Regions from separate parts of the Mesorhizobium sp. M0058 genome, predicted to be linked through region 1. Evidence: predicted binding sites of a transcription regulator. Region 1 holds the regulator's gene; each other region holds the start of a gene.
The links. The regulator LexA, encoded in region 1, represses DNA repair genes until DNA is damaged. The targets are predictions, from matches to a motif close to TGTTCNNNNTGTGTTCNG.
Positions count from the first base shown of each region.

Region 1 (5,829 bases):
TCAGCTCCTCGATTGCGGCCGCGTCGACGCCCTCCAGCCGCAGCCGCGTTCTCGGCCGGGTGGAGGCGACGCCTTCGGCCATGTAGAGGTCGGTCGGGAAACTGTCGCCCTCGGCAACGATGACCGACCGATCCGGCCGCATGCCGAGCGCTGCGTGCAGCAGCTTGTAGATGTTGATCGAGGTTGTGTCGCAGACCACCGTCTGCCCGTCAGCCGCGCCGATCAGTCGTCCGAGCTGATCTCCCAGTTCCACTGGCATGTTGAACCAGCCAGCCGTGTTCCAGGCGCGAATGAGGTCGTGCGCCCATTCCTGCGTGGCGGCCTGCTGCAATTCGCTGAAGACGGCTGGTGACGCGGCACCCAGGGAATTGCCGTCGAGATAAATCACGCCTTGCGGCAAGACAAAGCGTTCGCGCATGGAGCGCAGCGGATCGGCGGCATCCATTGCTTCGATTGCAGCGAGATCGGGTGTCATCATGATTCGGCGCCCCTCCATGGACAAACGCGCGCGGCGGAGCCTGCCCGCCCAAACATGCCGGCGATCTTGAGGGGTCGCCCTTGAACTGTCAAACATTATATATAATTCACCCATTGAAAGGCTTTGATATATAATGCTCAGCCGAGCGTTTATGTCTGATGGATCACGATGCTGGATGACGAGCAGACCTCGAAGACGGAAGTGGCCTATCGCCTGCTCAGGCGCGATATTCTTGCGACCCGGCTGGCGCCTGCCGCGCCGTTGAAGCTGAGCACGCTGCGCAACACCTACGGCATCGGCTGGACGCCGTTGCGCGAGGCGCTGTCGCGGCTGGAGGCGGAACGGCTTGTGACCGCCATCAGCAACCGCGGGTTTGCGGTCGCTCCCGCCTCTCGGGCGGAGCTCGAGGATTTGGCGCGTGCGCGGCTGGTGGTCGAACTGCCCCTGCTGGTGGAATCGATCGAGAAGGGCGACCGTGAGTGGGAAGACGCGGTCGTTGCCGCCCACTATCGTCTCTCACGGTGCGGGTCTGTTCTCGACGATCCATCGGATGATGCGGTCGACGCGTGGTACGAAAAACACGATGCCTTCCATGCGGCGCTGCTCAGTGCCGCGACATCCAGCTGGCTGCTGCGCTTCAATGCGACGATTTCCGACCAATTGCATCGCCATCACCGCTTTCTGGGTCTGGTCCCGACGCTGCGCGCCGCCGCCGGCCGCACGGATGGACACCGGAAGGCCGTGGCGGCCCTGCGCGACGCCGTGGCGATCGAACACCATACCGCCCTGATGGAAGCGGCCCTCGATCGCGACGTCGAACGTGCGAAAACTCTGATGACCGCTCACATCGGCTACACGCTGCAGGTCTATGCCCAGAGCGAACCCGGCGCGGATGCTGCGCAGCCCCGTCCGAAAAGGAAGCGGCGGTCGTAGCCGACGCGCAGGGCACTTTGGCTTCGTTTCACCCGTTGCCGGCAAATGGGCGCAGGCGGCGCCCGCAGCGCCGAACGTTACGCTGAACAAAACGTCAACACATTCATTAAACTTTAAAAGGTTGCGGAACACAACTGGAACAGATAGTGTTTGTTCTGGGTTTGTTTTTTCTGATTCTGATTTCAGAACCCTTGGGGGCCGCGATGCTGACGCGCAAACAACATGAGCTTCTGATGTTCATCCATGAACGCCTGAAGGAGAGCGGAATCCCGCCGTCCTTCGACGAGATGAAGGAAGCGCTCGACCTCGCCTCCAAGTCCGGCATCCACCGCCTGATCACGGCGCTTGAGGAGCGCGGTTTCATTCGCCGGCTGCCGAACCGGGCGCGCGCGCTGGAAGTGCTGCGGCTGCCCGACTCGATCGCACCAGGCCTCAATGCGGCGAGGAAGTTTTCGCCGAGCGTGATTCAGGGCAGTCTTGGTCAAACCGGCCAAGGGCAAGGCGGCCAAGGACAAGGCGCGATGGGCCAAGGCGGTCTCGGCCGCCAGATCAAGCCGGGCTCGCCGTCGCGTTCGATGTCGGCCGGCAATGACGATGCCGTTTCCGCGATTTCAATCCCGGTTATGGGACGCATCGCCGCCGGCGTGCCGATCGACGCCATCCAGCATCAGACCCATTCGATCTCGGTGCCGCCCGATATGATCATGGGCGGCGAACACTACGCGCTCGAGGTCAAGGGCGATTCGATGATCGAGGCCGGCATTTTCGATGGCGACACGGTCATCATCCGCAATGCCGACACAGCCAGCCCCGGCGAGATCGTGGTGGCGTTGGTCGACGATGAGGAAGCGACCCTGAAACGCTTCCGCCGCAAGGGCGCCTCGATCGCCCTGGAAGCCGCCAACCCGGCCTACGAGACCCGCATTTTTGGACCGGACAGGGTGAAGGTGCAGGGCAAGCTTGTCGGATTGATCCGGCGCTACTGAGCCGGCTTGGGTTTGTACTTTTCACGCTGGTTGTAAGGCGGCAGGCCGCGCGCTTCGCGGGAGAAGCGGCGTTGCTCGTGCCAGGGGCGATACGGCTTGTCGACGGCGAAGCGGATGGTTGGCGCTGCAGCTGCCGATTGCGGATCGAAGAAGACGGCGGCGCTGCCGTCGCGGGCCAGCTGTTTCTTCGTCACGACCAGCACCAGCGGGTCGCGGCACGGATTGTAGGCGGTGGCGTCATCGATGACGATCAGGCTCGCGAAGGCACAGGCCGGCCGCGCCGTCTTGCGGTCTTTCGCAAGCGCCACAATGGCTCCGGAAGGGTGCCGGGCGATACAGAGATCGCCGGTGCAATAGAAGGGCGAGCCGGGCGGCAGATCGAGCGGATCGAGATCGAACCGCGTATCTGTTGCCTCGAAAATCTCAGGTGGGATAATGGTTTCGGCCCGCAGCGCCCGTTTCCAATTGTCCGTGGTGAATTCGTTGGAGCGTTCGCGGTTGAGGGCGAGTTCGCCGCCACCGATCGGCATGGCCACCAGATGCGCATCCTCGGATATGAGCACGTCGGGCGTAAGCACCTGCGGCACCGTCAACAGGCCGGCCAGCGCGAAAGGCACGGCCGCCAACCTGAGCCAGGTGGTGGCCATGGTGGCGATGACGAGGGCGACCGCCACCAACAGCACCGAGCGGATGGAGATCAGCCCGACGGCGTCGACCGGCGAGCGCTCGGAAATCCAGGCCGATATAGCGATCATCGCCATCAGACCCTTGCCCATCACATAGAGGAACGGCCCGTCGGCGCCGAACGGCATCGCCAGTGCGCTGAGCACGGCAAAAGGCATGACGATCAACGAAACAATCGGCATCACGGCCAGATTGGCGATCAGGCTGAGCGGCGACACACGCTGAAAATGCCAGATGGCGAACAGCAAGGTTGCACTGCCGGCGATGATCGAGGTCATGGCGAGGCTGCCCATGGCCAGCGCGAATTTTCGCGACAGGAAGCCGACGAAGGAGCGCTTTGCCGGCGGCGTTCTCACCTTGTCGGCGCGGTAATCGGCCCAGCCGGCATAGGCGCCGACAAGGGCGGCGGTGGCAGCAAACGACATCTGGAAGCTGGGACCGACCACCTCGTGCGGCGACACCAGGATGACGGCAATGGCGGAGATCGCCAGATTGCGCATGGTGAGTGCGGCGCGATCAAACAGCACGGCGACAAGCATGACCGCCAGCATGATGAAGCTGCGCTCGGCGGCAACCACGACGCCTGAAATGACGAGATAGGCGGCGATGGAGACGAGTGCTGCCACTGCTGCATATTTCTTGACTGGGCGGCGCGAAGAGAAATCGGGAAACAGCGCAAAGGCGCCACGCAGCAACACCATGATGGTGCCGGCAACCAGCGCCATGTGCAGGCCGGAGATGGAGATGATGTGGTAGATGCCGGTGCGCCGCATCGCTTCGTTGACCTCGTCCGGGATGCCGGCGCGCACCCCGACAATCAACGCCGCGGCAATCTCGCCTTCGGCGCCGCCGATTTTGCCCCTGATATGGTCGGCAATGTTTTCGCGCGCGTTCTCGATTGCCGAGGAGAGCCGCGCGGTCAGCGGCGGCGGTCCCTGCGTAGCAATGGTTTTCGGATTGCCGAGAAAGAAGCCGCTGCCGCCGATACCGGTGAAATAGCTGTCGAAGGAGAAATCGTAGCTCTCCGGCCGCACCGGACCGGTCGGCGGCAACAGCCTGGCATAGCCGGTGATCAGGGAGCCGGCGGTCATATCGGCGGGAACGGTCCGCGCCGAGAGCCTGACCCGCTCCGGGGCGTAGCGCAGCTCGGGGTAAGCGGTCGAAACCACATCGAGCGTCAGCCTGATGCGGCCGCTTTCCATCTGTTCGAGACTGACGACGCGGCCGGTCAGCCGTGTCTGAATCTCGGAGCCGAGCATCTGCGTTCCGGCGCGCCAAGTCTCGACTTTGGCGGCGACGACGCCGAGCGCGCACAGCATCGCGGCCATGCAGAACAGATGCGTCCTCGGCCGCGATCGCGTGGCGAGGGCGCAACATGTCGCCAGCACCACAATGGCGATTGGCTGCGCAAAGCCGGGCTCGCCGGCCAGCGAGAAATAAATGATGACGCCGGCCGCCAGGAAAACCGGCACCAGCAGGAAGGCGACGCCCCGGTCGAGCTCCGTGTTGGCGGCCACGGCAAGGCTGCGGCGGAGCGCGGGCCATGACGGACGGCGAAGCCGTCTGCGCAGACGGGCGATAGATCCGGGCGCTGTGACTTGCGCCGGCAACGCGTGACCGGGCAGCGCAGGCGCGACGCCGGGATGCGGCTCAGGCAGCGCGAGGGGCAGCGGCTCGGCATAGGGACTATCGGCAAACAGCGAGCGTTCGCTGACGCTTGCCTCGGCGCCTTCGCCTTCCTTCGTGCCCCGGCCACGTCCAGCCATCGGGTCTGCCCCTTGCGCCCCAGACCCCTATGCTACATGAACGCGCAAAGCGCGAAAGTCCGCGTGATCACGTCCACCGCGCCGGAATCGACCATCACCTGGCAAGGACGCTCAATCCTCAATCATATCCTGGCCCTCCGCTCTCACGCGAGCAAGCCCATCGTGCATTGCCTTCAATTGTTCCGGTGTATGACCCTGCCATTCACCGAGTTCACCCTGGATGAGCAACGGATCACGGGAGCGGTAGGATTTCGTCGGATTACCGGGAAATTTTTTGTCGGTCAGGTTAGGGTCATCCATAAAAAACCCCGTCGGCTTTACGATGTAAATCCTTTGACGACCGTCACCCGTTGCAAGCTCTGCTCCCCAGATGGCGGCTTCCAGTGTCTGGGTGAAATAGATCCATGACAGTGGTTTACCTCTGAAATTGGAAGGGTGGCCGACGCTCAGCAGATCCCCGGGTTTCAAATCCGCCCGGGTACCATGGTAGAACGGATCACCCTCCGTATGGTCGGCGTTTTCGGTCATCGGTAGTCCTTCTTTCAATCATGCCTCCTTCGTGGCGAGACCGGCCTGCACACAGTTGCGGTGTTCACGATAATGATTGCAGAAAGGTCAATATGCGTGACCAAGCCAACGCTGTCACGGCGGCGTTGTAGTCGGGCAGTGCCGCATCCGTGAAGAAATGTCCGCTCGTCAGAGGGGGCTACCACCGTCGCAGCGATGTTCCAGGCACTGTGACGGACGCTGCAGCCGAATGAAACCCAGACATTGACGCTGCTGCCAAACGAGGTTGCGCGGAGGGTGCGAACAGATTTTGTGCTACAAGGCTCCAGCGCCAGTTGACGCAACCGATAATTGCCGACGTGCCCCGGCCACGTCCAGCCATCGGGTCTGCCCCTTGCGCCCCAGACCCCCTATGCTACATGAACGCGCAAAGCGCGAAAGTCCGCGCGATCACGCTCGCTTTCCAAGGTTCCGA
Region 1 covers NZ_JAMYUQ010000009.1:230,213-236,041, forward strand. Annotated here, with positions in the region: gene kynU (kynureninase) at 1-478, opposite strand, end outside; gene NKJ75_RS17690 (GntR family transcriptional regulator) at 647-1,411, shown strand; gene lexA (transcriptional repressor LexA) at 1,615-2,397, shown strand; gene NKJ75_RS17700 (ComEC/Rec2 family competence protein) at 2,391-4,847, opposite strand; gene arr (NAD(+)--rifampin ADP-ribosyltransferase) at 4,959-5,375, opposite strand.

Region 2 (5,829 bases), on a different contig from region 1:
GAATTCAAGGAAGCGGTCGCCATCCTCCTCCGGGCTGCCGGGAGGGCCGCCCCAGATGTGCTCGCCACGGTCGATGAAGATTTCCGAGCACGGCCCGCACGGTCCGGTGTCGCCCATAGCCCAGAAATTGTCGGAGGTCGGGATGCGGATGATGCGGTCATCGGAGAAACCGGCGATCTTCTTCCAGAAGCCGGCCGCCTCGTCATCGGTGTGATAGACGGTGACCAGCAGCTTGTCCTTGTTCAGCCCGAACTCCTTGGTGATCAGGTTCCAGGCCAGTTCGATGGCGCGCTCCTTGAAATAGTCGCCGAAGGAGAAATTGCCGAGCATTTCGAAGAAGGTCAGATGGCGCGCGGTGTAGCCGACATTGTCGAGGTCGTTGTGCTTGCCGCCGGCGCGCACGCTTTTCTGCGCGGTGGTGGCGCGCGAATAGGACCGCTTCTCCAGGCCGGTGAAGACGTTCTTGAACTGCACCATGCCGGCATTGGTGAACATCAGCGTCGGGTCGTTGCGCGGCACCAGCGGGCTCGAGGCCACGACCTCGTGGCCCTCCTTGCGGAAATAGTCGAGGAATGTCGACCGGATCTCGTTCACGCCACTCATGACTGCTGCCTTTTCGCGAAAACCGCCGGCACGGCCGGCGGACACTGGTCTCTGCTTTTTAGAAGATTGACTTGGCCTTTTAGCGGGCACGCCCCACCCTGTCCAGAAACACGGAATTGGCCAATCCGGCAACTGCCAAGCCGGCTTCACGCTGCCCAAAAACGAAAACCGCCGGCGCGAAGGCCGGCGGTTTGAAACGCAATACTAAAGAACTCGGTTACTTAAGCATCGGGTAATAGACCGGATTTATGGCCGAACTCTGGCCGTACCCTACATGGCACCGGATTCTTCCTCGAAGCCGTCGTCGCTTTCGCCGCGCTCGGGGCCGCCATTCTCGAGAAACTTCTCGGCAATCAGCCCGGCATTCTGCCGCAGTGCCAGTTCGATCTCGCGCGCCGTGTCGGGATTGTCGCGCAGGAACAGTTTGGCGTTTTCACGACCTTGGCCGAGACGCTGCGAATTGTAGGAGAACCACGCGCCCGACTTCTCGACCACGCCGGCCTTGACGCCGAGGTCGACCAGCTCGCCGGTCTTGGACACGCCCTCGCCATACATGATGTCGAACTCGACCACCTTGAAGGGCGGCGCCAGCTTGTTCTTGACGACCTTGACGCGGGTCTGGTTGCCGACGACCTCGTCGCGGTCCTTGACCGAGCCGATGCGGCGGATGTCGAGGCGCACCGAAGCGTAGAATTTCAGCGCGTTGCCGCCGGTCGTGGTTTCCGGCGAACCGAACATGACGCCGATCTTCATGCGGATCTGGTTGATGAAGATGACCATGGTGTTGGAGCGCGAGATCGAGGCGGTCAGCTTGCGCAGCGCCTGGCTCATCAGACGAGCCTGGAGACCGGGCAGCGAATCGCCCATCTCGCCCTCGATTTCAGCGCGCGGCGTCAGGGCGGCCACCGAATCGACCACCAGAACGTCGATGGCGCCGGAACGCACCAGCGTGTCGCAAATTTCCAGCGCCTGCTCGCCGGTGTCGGGCTGCGAGATCAGCAGGTTTTCGAGGTCCACGCCGAGCTTGCGGGCATAGACCGGGTCGAGCGCATGCTCGGCATCGACGAAGGCGCAGATACCGCCCTTCTTCTGGGCTTCGGCAACTGTGTGCAGCGCCAGTGTCGTCTTGCCCGAGCTTTCCGGCCCGTAGATCTCGACAATGCGGCCGCGCGGCAGGCCACCGACGCCAAGCGCGATGTCGAGGCCAAGCGATCCGGTCGGCACGGTTTCAATCTCGACGACCTGCTCGTTGGCGCCCAGCCGCATGATCGAGCCCTTGCCGAAGGCGCGCTCGATTTGCGACAGCGCCGCGTCCAGAGCCTTTGATTTGTCCACCGCTTTGTCCTCTACAAGCCGCAAAGTATTCTGAGCCATGATACATCACCCCTTGGTCGTCAATGAAGGCCGGACAATCCGTAATCCCTGCCCTATTTGTACCTTTTTTGTTCTCGTTTGGCAAGAGGGGTCAAATATCTGAAAAGCAATCTTTATCCGGATTTGTTCTTTTTTTGTCTCATGGTTTCGTTTCCGGATGTATCCACCATTGGGCCAGGCGCTCCGGCGGTTTGGCTCCGCCCGAATCGCTGGCTTGCTTGCGAAGCTCCGTCGCACAGCCTAGCGCTTGTCTGGTTCGAATAACAAAGGTCATATCGCCTACATGGTGAAATCAGCAAAAATACTGGCGGTGGGCGGCGCCCATATCGACCGGCGCGGTCAGGTGTCCGGTGCTTACGTGCCGGCGGCGTCCAACCCCGGCACGATGCGCGAGGATGTCGGCGGCGGCGTCTTCAACGCGCTGCGCAGCCTCGTGCGGCGCGGCGTCTCGGCCTCGCTTTTGTCGGTGCGCGGCGGCGATGCCTCGGCCGAGACGGTTGCGCGCGCCATCACTGAGGCCGGCATTGCCGATCTGTCGGCGGTGTTCCTCGACCGCACCACGCCGAGCTACACGGCGCTGATCGATCGCGACGGCGAGCTGATCACCGGCTTTGCCGATATGGCGCTCTACGATTTGGCGTTCCCCAAGCAGATCCGCCGCTCCAAGGTGCGCGAGGTGGTCGCCGAGGTCGATGCGGTGCTCTGCGACGCCAATCTGCCATCAACGGCGCTGGAGCGGCTGGTGGGGGTCGCCGCCGGCAAGCCGGTGTTCGCCATCGCCATTTCGCCGGCCAAGGTGGTGCGGCTGATACCGGTGCTGAAGGAACTCGCGCAGGTCTTCATGAACCGGCGCGAGGCCATGGTGCTGGCCGGCGTCGATGCCAATGCCACCGAGCGCGAGACCGTCGACGGACTGCGCTGCAGCGGCCTCACCAGTGGCGTGGTGACGGCGGGCGACGGCCTGGTGCTGGGATTCGACGAAGCCGGCGCCTTCTCTATCCTGCCGCCGGCGCCGAGAAAAGTCGCCGACGTCACCGGCGCCGGCGACGCGCTGGCCGGCGCCACCATCGCTGCCCTGCTGCGCGGCCTGGCATTGCGCCAGGCCCTCCGCGAAGGCGTTGCCGCGGCGACGCTCGCCATCGAAAGTTCGGATGCCGTGCCGGCCTTCACCGCCGCGACCTTCACCGAGGCACTGGCTCTTGTACCCGACGCACAGGAAATGGCATGAGGGCGGCCAATTGCCATTGCCGGAGCGCGACGTCCAAGCGGACGCGCGGATCTCCGGATCGGAGACCATCATGACACCGCAAAGCGCCCGCCCCTTCATCGACATCCACGCGCCCGTGGCCGAGGCGCTCGCCGCTGGCCGCCCCGTCGTGGCGCTGGAAAGCACCATCATCACCCATGGCATGCCTTACCCCGACAATGGCGCCATGGCCGCCAATGTCGAAAAGATCATCCTGGACAATGGCGCGGTGCCGGCGACGATCGCCGTGGTTGCCGGCCGCATCAAGATCGGGCTGTCCGACGGCGAGCGCGAGTCGCTGGCGATGACCGGCGACGCCATGAAGCTGTCGCGCGCCGATCTCGGCTTTGCGGTGGCGCAAGGCCGCACCGGCGGCACCACGGTCGCCGCCACCATGATCGCGGCCGACATGGTCGGGATCAAGGTGTTCGCCACCGGCGGCATTGGCGGCGTCCACAAGGGCGCGGAAAAGAGCTTCGACATCTCGGCCGATCTCGACGAGTTGGCGCGCACGCCGGTCATCGTCGTCTCGGCCGGCGCCAAGGCGATCCTCGACATCGAAAAGACGCTGGAAGTGCTGGAGACGCGCGGCGTGCCGGTGATTGGCCATGGCTGCGAGACGATGCCGGCCTTCTGGTCGCGGCATTCCCCGTTCCGCGCGCCGCTGACCCTGCACAGACCGGAAGAGATCGCGCATTTCTACAAGACCAGGGCGGCACTTGGCCTGGTCGGCGGCATGCTGATCGCCAACCCGGTGCCGCAGGACGATGAAATCCCGGCCGACGAGATGGCCGGCTATATCGAGGCCGCGCAGAAGGCGGCCGAGGCGCAGAATGTGACCGGTAAGGCGGTGACGCCGTTCCTGCTGGGCAAAATCCTCGACCTGACCGGCGGCCGGAGCTTGAAGACCAACATCGCGCTGGTCGAGAACAATGCGCGGTTGGCGGCGAGGATTGCGAAGGCGCTGTAGGATCGCCTACGTCGGCGGGACAGCACCCCCCTCTGGCCTGCCGGCCATCTCCCCCGCAAGGAGGGAGATTAACAGCTTAGCCGCAGGCTCCCATTTTCAACGTTGGTGATTGGCGAAGGCCAATGTGACAACTGATCTCCCCCCTTGCGGGGGAGATGTCCGGCAGGACAGAGGGGGTGGGAAGAAACGCGGCGGTCCCGGTTCACTTCCCCGCCCGCCGCCCCGCCTCATACGCCCGGCGCGCCCACACCCTCATCTCGTCAGGATCATCAAACGCGTCGTCGGGAATGCTCCAGTACGGCATCGCGACCAGCTTGCCGTGGCGGGTGCCGGTATAGGTCCATTGCTTGCAGCCGGCGGCTTCGAAGTCGGGCGCGCTTTGCTCGTCAGCCTTGAGCAGCAATTCGCCGCGCAGCACGATAGCGACGATGACGCCGTCGAAATAGATACCCTTGCCGCCGAACAGTTTTCGGATACTGACCGGGCCGAGGCCTTCGAACAGTTCTTCGATGCGTTCATTGTCCATGCCGCAATCATGTCACCGGGCTTGCCACGGCTGCAACCAAAAACCATGCTGGCAAGTTGAGAGCCATCCGTCGGAGTTTTGTCATGCCGCTGCTGCTCAAGGGATCCTGCCGCTGCGATGCCGTCCATTTCGAGGTGGAGAGCAACACGCCGGTGCCGTTCATGCTGTGCTACTGCTCGATCTGCCGCAAGCAGCAGGGCGGCGGGGGCTTCGCCATCAATCTCGGCGCCGATTACAAGACGCTGAAAATCAAGGGCAAGCGCAATCTCGGCGTCTACCAGGCCGAGATCGCGGACGACGAGCATCCAAACTGCGAGATTTCGACCGGCGAGCGCAATTTCTGCAAGAAGTGCGGTTCGGCGCTCTGGCTCTACGATCCGACCTGGCCGGAACTGGTGCACCCCTTCGCCTCGGCAATCGACAGCGAGTTGCCGAAGCCGCCGGAGAAGGTGCATCTGATGTTGAAATACAAGGCGAGTTGGGTCGAGCCGGTGATCGGCAAAAAGGACAAGGTCTTCGACGTCTATCCCGAGGAATCGATCGCCGACTGGCACAAGCGGACGAAGATGTGGGTGAAGTAAGCAGGGAGGCGCGGAGCGCGACTTCCGATGGTCAGCGCTGCCCCTCATCCGGCCCTTCGGGCCGTTCGTCATTCGAAAAGCCAAGCAATTGGCTTTTCGCCCGCTGCGCGGACCATTTCCTCACCTCCCCGTGAACGGGGAGAAGGAAGATCAGGCCGAAGCGCGCGCCTCAGCCAGCGCCTTCAGGTCGGCGGGCTTCAGTTCGACGGATTCGCCGCAGCCGCAGGCCGAACTCTGGTTCGGGTTGTGGAAGGTGAAGCCGGTGCGCAGCGTGGTCTGCTCGAAATCCATCTCGGTGCCGAACAGGAAAAGGGCAGCCTCGGGCGCGACATAGACATGCGCGCCGTCGCGTTCGATATGGTCGTCCTTGGTATTGGGCTCGGTCACCAGGTCGACCGTGTATTCCATGCCGGCGCAGCCGCCCTTCTTGATGCCGAGGCGAATGCCATGCGCATTGTCGCGCGTGGCGACGATCTCGCGCACCCGGTCGGCGGCCTTTTCGGTCATCGTGATGACGGCGAAGCGTCCC
Region 2 covers NZ_JAMYUQ010000010.1:116,454-122,282, reverse strand. Annotated here, with positions in the region: gene alaS (alanine--tRNA ligase) at 1-603, opposite strand, end outside; gene recA (recombinase RecA) at 874-1,977, opposite strand; gene NKJ75_RS18665 (carbohydrate kinase family protein) at 2,261-3,205, shown strand; gene NKJ75_RS18660 (pseudouridine-5'-phosphate glycosidase) at 3,276-4,193, shown strand; gene NKJ75_RS18655 (TfoX/Sxy family protein) at 4,396-4,719, opposite strand; gene NKJ75_RS18650 (GFA family protein) at 4,803-5,300, shown strand; gene sufA (Fe-S cluster assembly scaffold SufA) at 5,451-5,829, opposite strand, start outside.
Region 2: the regulator LexA is predicted to act here: its motif matches at 2,036-2,053, upstream of recA (recombinase RecA).

Region 3 (5,829 bases), on a different contig from region 1:
TTCTCGCCGTCGCCGATCTTCCGGAAGCGTACGAAGGCATGCATCTTATGGCTGTCGCGCCGCACCGCCTTTTCCATGGCTTCGAGCCGCCTGGTGTCGGGATCGGATGCGATCGCCAGCAGTTTCGGCTCGGTGCGCAGGCGCCAAAGCATCCAGTAGAGAAAGGCAAACCGGCCGGGGTCGGAGTGGCAGAAGGCGGTTTCGGCATGGGCGATGAACTCGCGCGGGACGGTAAGCTGCGCGTCCTCTGGCACCGCCGGCAAGGCATCTTGAGGATCATTGGCGTCGGACCCGACACCCCAACTAATATCCTCAGGCCGGACCTCATTCAGCGCCAGACGCCGTGCCGCATCGCGCCAACCGGCGAAATCGGTCTGGCTCGCTAGCCGGACAGTGTATCGGGCAAGGTCGAGCTGAGCCGGCTGCATGGTCAAAACAGCGACAGTTGTTCGCAGGACTTTACGATCGTGTCGCGCAGGCCTGTCTTGTCGGTGAGTCCGCCCGGCGACCAGCCTTCGGCGATGATGAAGGGCCTCAGCTTGGCGATCGAATGGCAGATCCGTCCGACATCTTCCAGCCGCATGCGTCGGTGGCGGCGGGTTTCAAGGATCTTCGCCACCACCTTGGTGCCCAGACCCGGAACCCGCAGCAGCGCTTCGCGGTCGGCGCGGTTGATGTCGACGGGAAACCTCGCCCGATTGCGCAAAGCCCAGGCGAGCTTGGGGTCAATGGCGAGATCGAGCATGCCGTCGCTGCTGCCGGCGAGGATTTCCGGCTGCGAAAAGCCGTAGAAACGCATCAGCCAGTCGGCCTGATAGAGCCGGTGCTCGCGCATCAGCGGCGGTTTTTGCAGCGGCAGCGACGATGACGAATCCGGGATCGGGCTGAAGGCGGAATAATAGACGCGCCGCAGGTGATAGCTGCCATAGAGCCGCGCGCTGGTGTGCAAAATGCCGTCGTCGGATGTTTTGTCGGCGCCGACAATCATCTGCGTCGACTGACCTCCGGGCGCAAAGCGTTCGCGCTTCTTGGTCCTCAGCGTCGGCTCGGCTTTTTCCTCCATCTTCCGGCGCAGGTTCGCCATGGAAAGCCGGATCGTTTCCGGCTTCTTCTCCGGCGCCAGTTTCTTGACGCCCTCATCGGTCGGCAGTTCGACGTTGATAGACAGCCGATCGGCGTAGAGCCCGGCCTGCTCGACCAGTTCGGCCGAGCTTTCCGGAATGGTCTTCAGATGAATATAGCCGGAGAATTTTTCGTCCAGCCGCAGCCGCCGCGCCACTTCCACCATTTCGGCCATGGTCTCGTCGGGCGAACGGATGACGCCGGAGGACAGGAACAGGCCTTCGATGTAGTTGCGCCGATAAAAGTCCATGGTCAGCTGCACCACCTCGTCGATGCTAAAGCGGGCGCGGCGCACATTCGATGACGAGCGGTTGATGCAGTAGCTGCAATCGTAAATGCAGAAATTGGTGAGCAGGATTTTCAGGAGCGAAATGCAGCGGCCATCCGGCGCGTAGGAATGGCAGATGCCCATGCCTTCTGTGGAGCCGATACCGCCGGATTGGAGCGAATCCTTCTTCGCCGAGCCGGACGAAGCACAGGAGGCGTCGTATTTGGCGGCGTCAGACAGGATTGCCAGCTTTTCACGGACGGTGGGCGCGCTCATCTGTTCATGATATGTTCTTGAAGGCTGCAGCGCCACCTCATTTGATGCAGGCGGCGAAAAAGTGATCGCCGCCCGCCGTCAGGGCAATCAGAGACCGTTTCGAAATTCGCTCTGGCGAGTCATATGGTGGTGGTTTCGAGAACCGAAGCGCAGCGGACATTTGGTCCGTGAGCATCGGAAGCGCAGAAACCACCATCGATGGCCGCCGGAGTAGAATTTCGAAACGGTCTCTCAGACCTCGTGCAGGTAGAGGTGGTAGTCCAGCTCGCTCACCGTACGCGCGACGCGCAGATACTCCGACTGCTTGATCGCCACGAAGGTGCGATGCAGATCCTCGCCAAGCGCCTCTTTCAGGAAGCTCGAGGCCCGCGCCGCCTCGATCGCGGCGCGCCAGTCGACCGGCATGGTCGTGCGCGTGACAGCGGCTTCATAGCCATTCCCAGTGGTTTCAGGGCCGGGGTCGAGGCCTTCGTCCAGACCCTTGATGATGCCGGCCAGCACCGTTGCCGCGATCAGGTAGGGATTGGCGTCGACGCCCGACGGCCGGTGCTCGATGCGCCGGTTCTTGGCGTCGCCGGCCGGCACGCGCAGCGCCACCGAACGGTTGTTGACGCCCCAGGTCGGCGCCACCGGCGCATAGGACTGCGAGACGAAGCGCCGCCAGGAATTGGCGTGCGGCGCAAACACCAGCATCGATTCGGCCATGGTCTGGATCAGCCCGCCGAGCCCCTGCAGCAGCGGCAGCGACCAGCTTTCGCCGCCGGCTTCGGCAAAAACGTTGCGGCCGTTCTTGTCCTGCAGCGAAACATGGAAATGCATGCCGGAGCCGGCATATTTTTCGATCGGCTTGGCCATGAAGCAGGCGGTAACACCATGGCGGCGCGCCTGCGCCCGCACCAGCCGCTTCAACATGACGAGGTCGTCGGCCGCCCGCATGACATCCTTGCGGTAATTCAGCGTCAGCTCGTACTGGCCGGGCGCGTATTCCGAAATCACCGTTTCGGCCGGAATGCCTTGCGCCTTAGCCGCGGCATAGATGTCGGAAAACAACGGCTCCATGCCGTGCAGATGGTCGACGGAATAGACTTCCGTCTTGGCCGAGCGGCGGCCGTCGAGCACGGCGTCCGCCGGTTTTACCTTGCCGTCGGCGTCACGCTCATTGGCAAGCAGGAAAAATTCGAGTTCGAAGGCGCCGGCGGGATAGAGGCCCTTGGCCGCCAAGATGTCGACCTGCCTGGCCAGCGCCAGCCGTGGGTCCGACGACATAGGCTGTCCCTCGAGATGGTACATCGCCATCAGCAACTGGCCGCGCGGCGGGTTCGTGCCGTAAAGCGGCACCAGCGTGCCGGGGATCGGCCATGCCCTGAGATCGCCGTCTCCAGTCGTCCAGATCAGCCCGGTTTCGTGCACATCCTCGCCGGTGATGTCGAGGCCGAGGATCGAGATCGGCATGTGGCGGCCGCCCTCGAAGATGCTTTTCAGCTCATGCCGGCGCACGATCTTGCCGCGGCCGACCCCGTTGGCGTCGGTCAAGACGATATCGAAGGCTTCGATTTCGGGATGGGCGTCGAGAAAGGCTTGCGCCTCGGCGGGCGTCGAGCCCGAAGGTGAAGTCATGATTAGTGTACTCGAGTTTGGCTTGGCAGCTTGTCTCATGCCGTCAGCCTTGCCGCAACCGTGGCGAAGGCGGTGATCAGCCGGTTGACCTGGGCGCCGGTGGTGGCCGGTGAGATCAGCATCATGTTGTGAAAGGGCGCGATCAGCACGCCCTGGTTGACCAGCGCGACATGGATAGCCGCCTCAAGCTCCGGCGCATGGGCAGTCTCGGCTTCGGCGCCGTTCCTGAGCGGGCCAGGGGCGCAGATGAACTCGACGCGGGCGCCGACGCGGGCGACATGCCAGGGCAGATTGTAGCGATCGATGACGCCGGTCAGCCCGGCATCGAGCCGCAGGGCGAGGCGATCCATCCGGGCATAATTCTCCTGCGTCATCACCTCTTCGAGCGTTGCGCGCATGGCTGCGAACTGCAGCGGGTTCGCCGACAGCGTCGTGCCCATGCCGGAATAGCCCGGCTCCTTGGTTCGATTGTAGTCGGCATAGCGCGAGGCGACCTCGTCGCTCATGCCCCACACGCTTGCCGGCACTCCGCCGGCGATCGGCTTGCCCAGCACGAACAGGTCGGGCTGCAGCCCGAATTTCCTGGTGTAGCCGCCGGGTCCAGTCGAAATCGTGTGCGTCTCGTCTATCAGAAGCAGCGTTCCGGCCGCGCGCGTCAGTTTGCGCAAGGCGTCGTGAAAACCCGGATCGGGCAGCACCATGCAGGAATTGGTCAGCACCGGCTCAGCAATGACGCAGGCGACATCCTTGTCCTTGAGCGCTGCTTGCAGCGCGGCGACATCGTTGAATTCAATGACCTTCGCCGTCTTGGTCAGGTCGCGAAACTCACCCGCCAGCCCCGGCCGATTCACGGGCTTGCCGTCGACCATCCGGACCATCGTCTCGTCGACCGAGCCGTGATAGCAGCCGTTGAAGACCAGTATCTTTTCGCGGCCGGTGACGGCGCGGGCGACGCGCAGCGCGAAGCGGTTGGCGTCGGTGGCGGTGGTGGCGATCTGCCAGAACGGCAGACCGAAACGCTGAGTGAGCAGCGGCCCGATGGCCAGCGCATCTTCCGAAGGCAGCATATAGGTCAGGCCGCGCCCGGCCTGGCGGCGGATGGCGCGCGCCACCGGCGGCGGCGAATGGCCGAACATCGAGCCGGTGTCACCGAGGCAGAAATCGTCCAGCCTGTTGCCGTCGATATCCGTGATGGCGGCGCCCTTGGCGCTTTCGACCAGGATCGGGAATGGCGTCGGCCAGTCGTTCATCCAGTGCATCGGCACACCGCCGAAGAAGCCTGGCAGGCCGTTACCGACCTTGGCCTGCGATTTCGGCCGCGCCTTGCGGAAGGTGTTCGCCTCGCTTGTCCGCAATGCAGCGATGCGGTCACGGCTGATACCGCCAATGGACGCCTTTGAACTGTTCGTGCTGTGCATGAAATCCCTCTCGGCCGGCACACTACCCAATTGGCGACGGCAACCGCAATTGGCCGTGTTGGTGCGCTGCATTGGGTCAGCAGCAAGTTCGGCAGACTTGACCTTCCGGCGCAGTCGGGCGCCAATGCGATCGGGTCTGTGGTTTGGGGAGAAAAATGCGGACGATCATCTGCGCTATTGCGCTACTCTTGTCGGCCGCTGCGGCTTCCGCATCGGGCGGCGTCTGGTGTTCCGTCGATGACAAAGCGGTGCAATTCGAGGTCGGCGCCGGGGTCACCAGAGGTATGGGCGGCCCGACCTTCAATTTTCGCGGCGATCTCGAGATACTTGGCCGGCCGGAAGGCGACAGTCTGCGCAAGACCGTCTTCGAGGATTCCGACCTCACCCAGTACTGGCTGGACGACAAGGAGTTGCGGCTGAACGTCTACCACGAGCATCAGCTCGGAGATAAATTCAACTCTGTCGAACTGACGATCCTGACCAAGACCAGTGACGAGGGCGTCTATGACGGCCGGTACACGCTTGCCGTCTACGACAACGCCGCCGACACGGAACAGGACGGCAAGCCGAAAGAATTGACCGGCAAGGTGTCGTGCGGAGCCGAATAGGTCACGCCGAGATATCGATGACGCCGCAGTCGCCGGCGGCACTGCCGAAGGCGACCCGGCGCTCTTCCTTATCCCACATCATCGCGGTGATGGCGCCCTTGCCCGGGCGGCGCAACAGCACCTCTTTGGCATCGGTAAAGCGCACCGCCATGACCATGCCGTCATCATAGCCGACGGCGACGACATCCTGGCTCGGATGGCAGGCAACCGATGTCACCATGGCGTTGCCGCGCGTGCCGAGCTCCAGCGGCGCCTTGCCCATCGGGCCGTCCTTGCCCGAAAACGGCCAGACGATCGCCGCCGGCGCGCCGGAACTCGCCAGCCATTTGCCCTTCACGCTCCACGACAGGCTTTTGACCTTGCCGGGATAGCCGGTCATGCGCATGTGCTTGCCGTCGGCGAGCTTCCAGCCATGCAGCGCGTTTTCCTGCATGGTGGTGACGAGGAAGGCGCCATCCGGCGAGAAGGTGACGCCGGTATGGGCACCGGCCCATTCCAGCTCCACCGGCTTGCCGTCGGC
Region 3 covers NZ_JAMYUQ010000011.1:10,245-16,073, forward strand. Annotated here, with positions in the region: gene NKJ75_RS19645 (UdgX family uracil-DNA binding protein) at 1-428, opposite strand, end outside; gene NKJ75_RS19650 (putative DNA modification/repair radical SAM protein) at 431-1,666, opposite strand; gene NKJ75_RS19655 (glutamine synthetase family protein) at 1,898-3,283, opposite strand; gene NKJ75_RS19660 (aspartate aminotransferase family protein) at 3,319-4,701, opposite strand; gene NKJ75_RS19665 (hypothetical protein) at 4,857-5,309, shown strand; gene NKJ75_RS19670 (WD40 repeat domain-containing protein) at 5,311-5,829, opposite strand, start outside.
Region 3: the regulator LexA is predicted to act here: its motif matches at 1,668-1,685, upstream of NKJ75_RS19650 (putative DNA modification/repair radical SAM protein).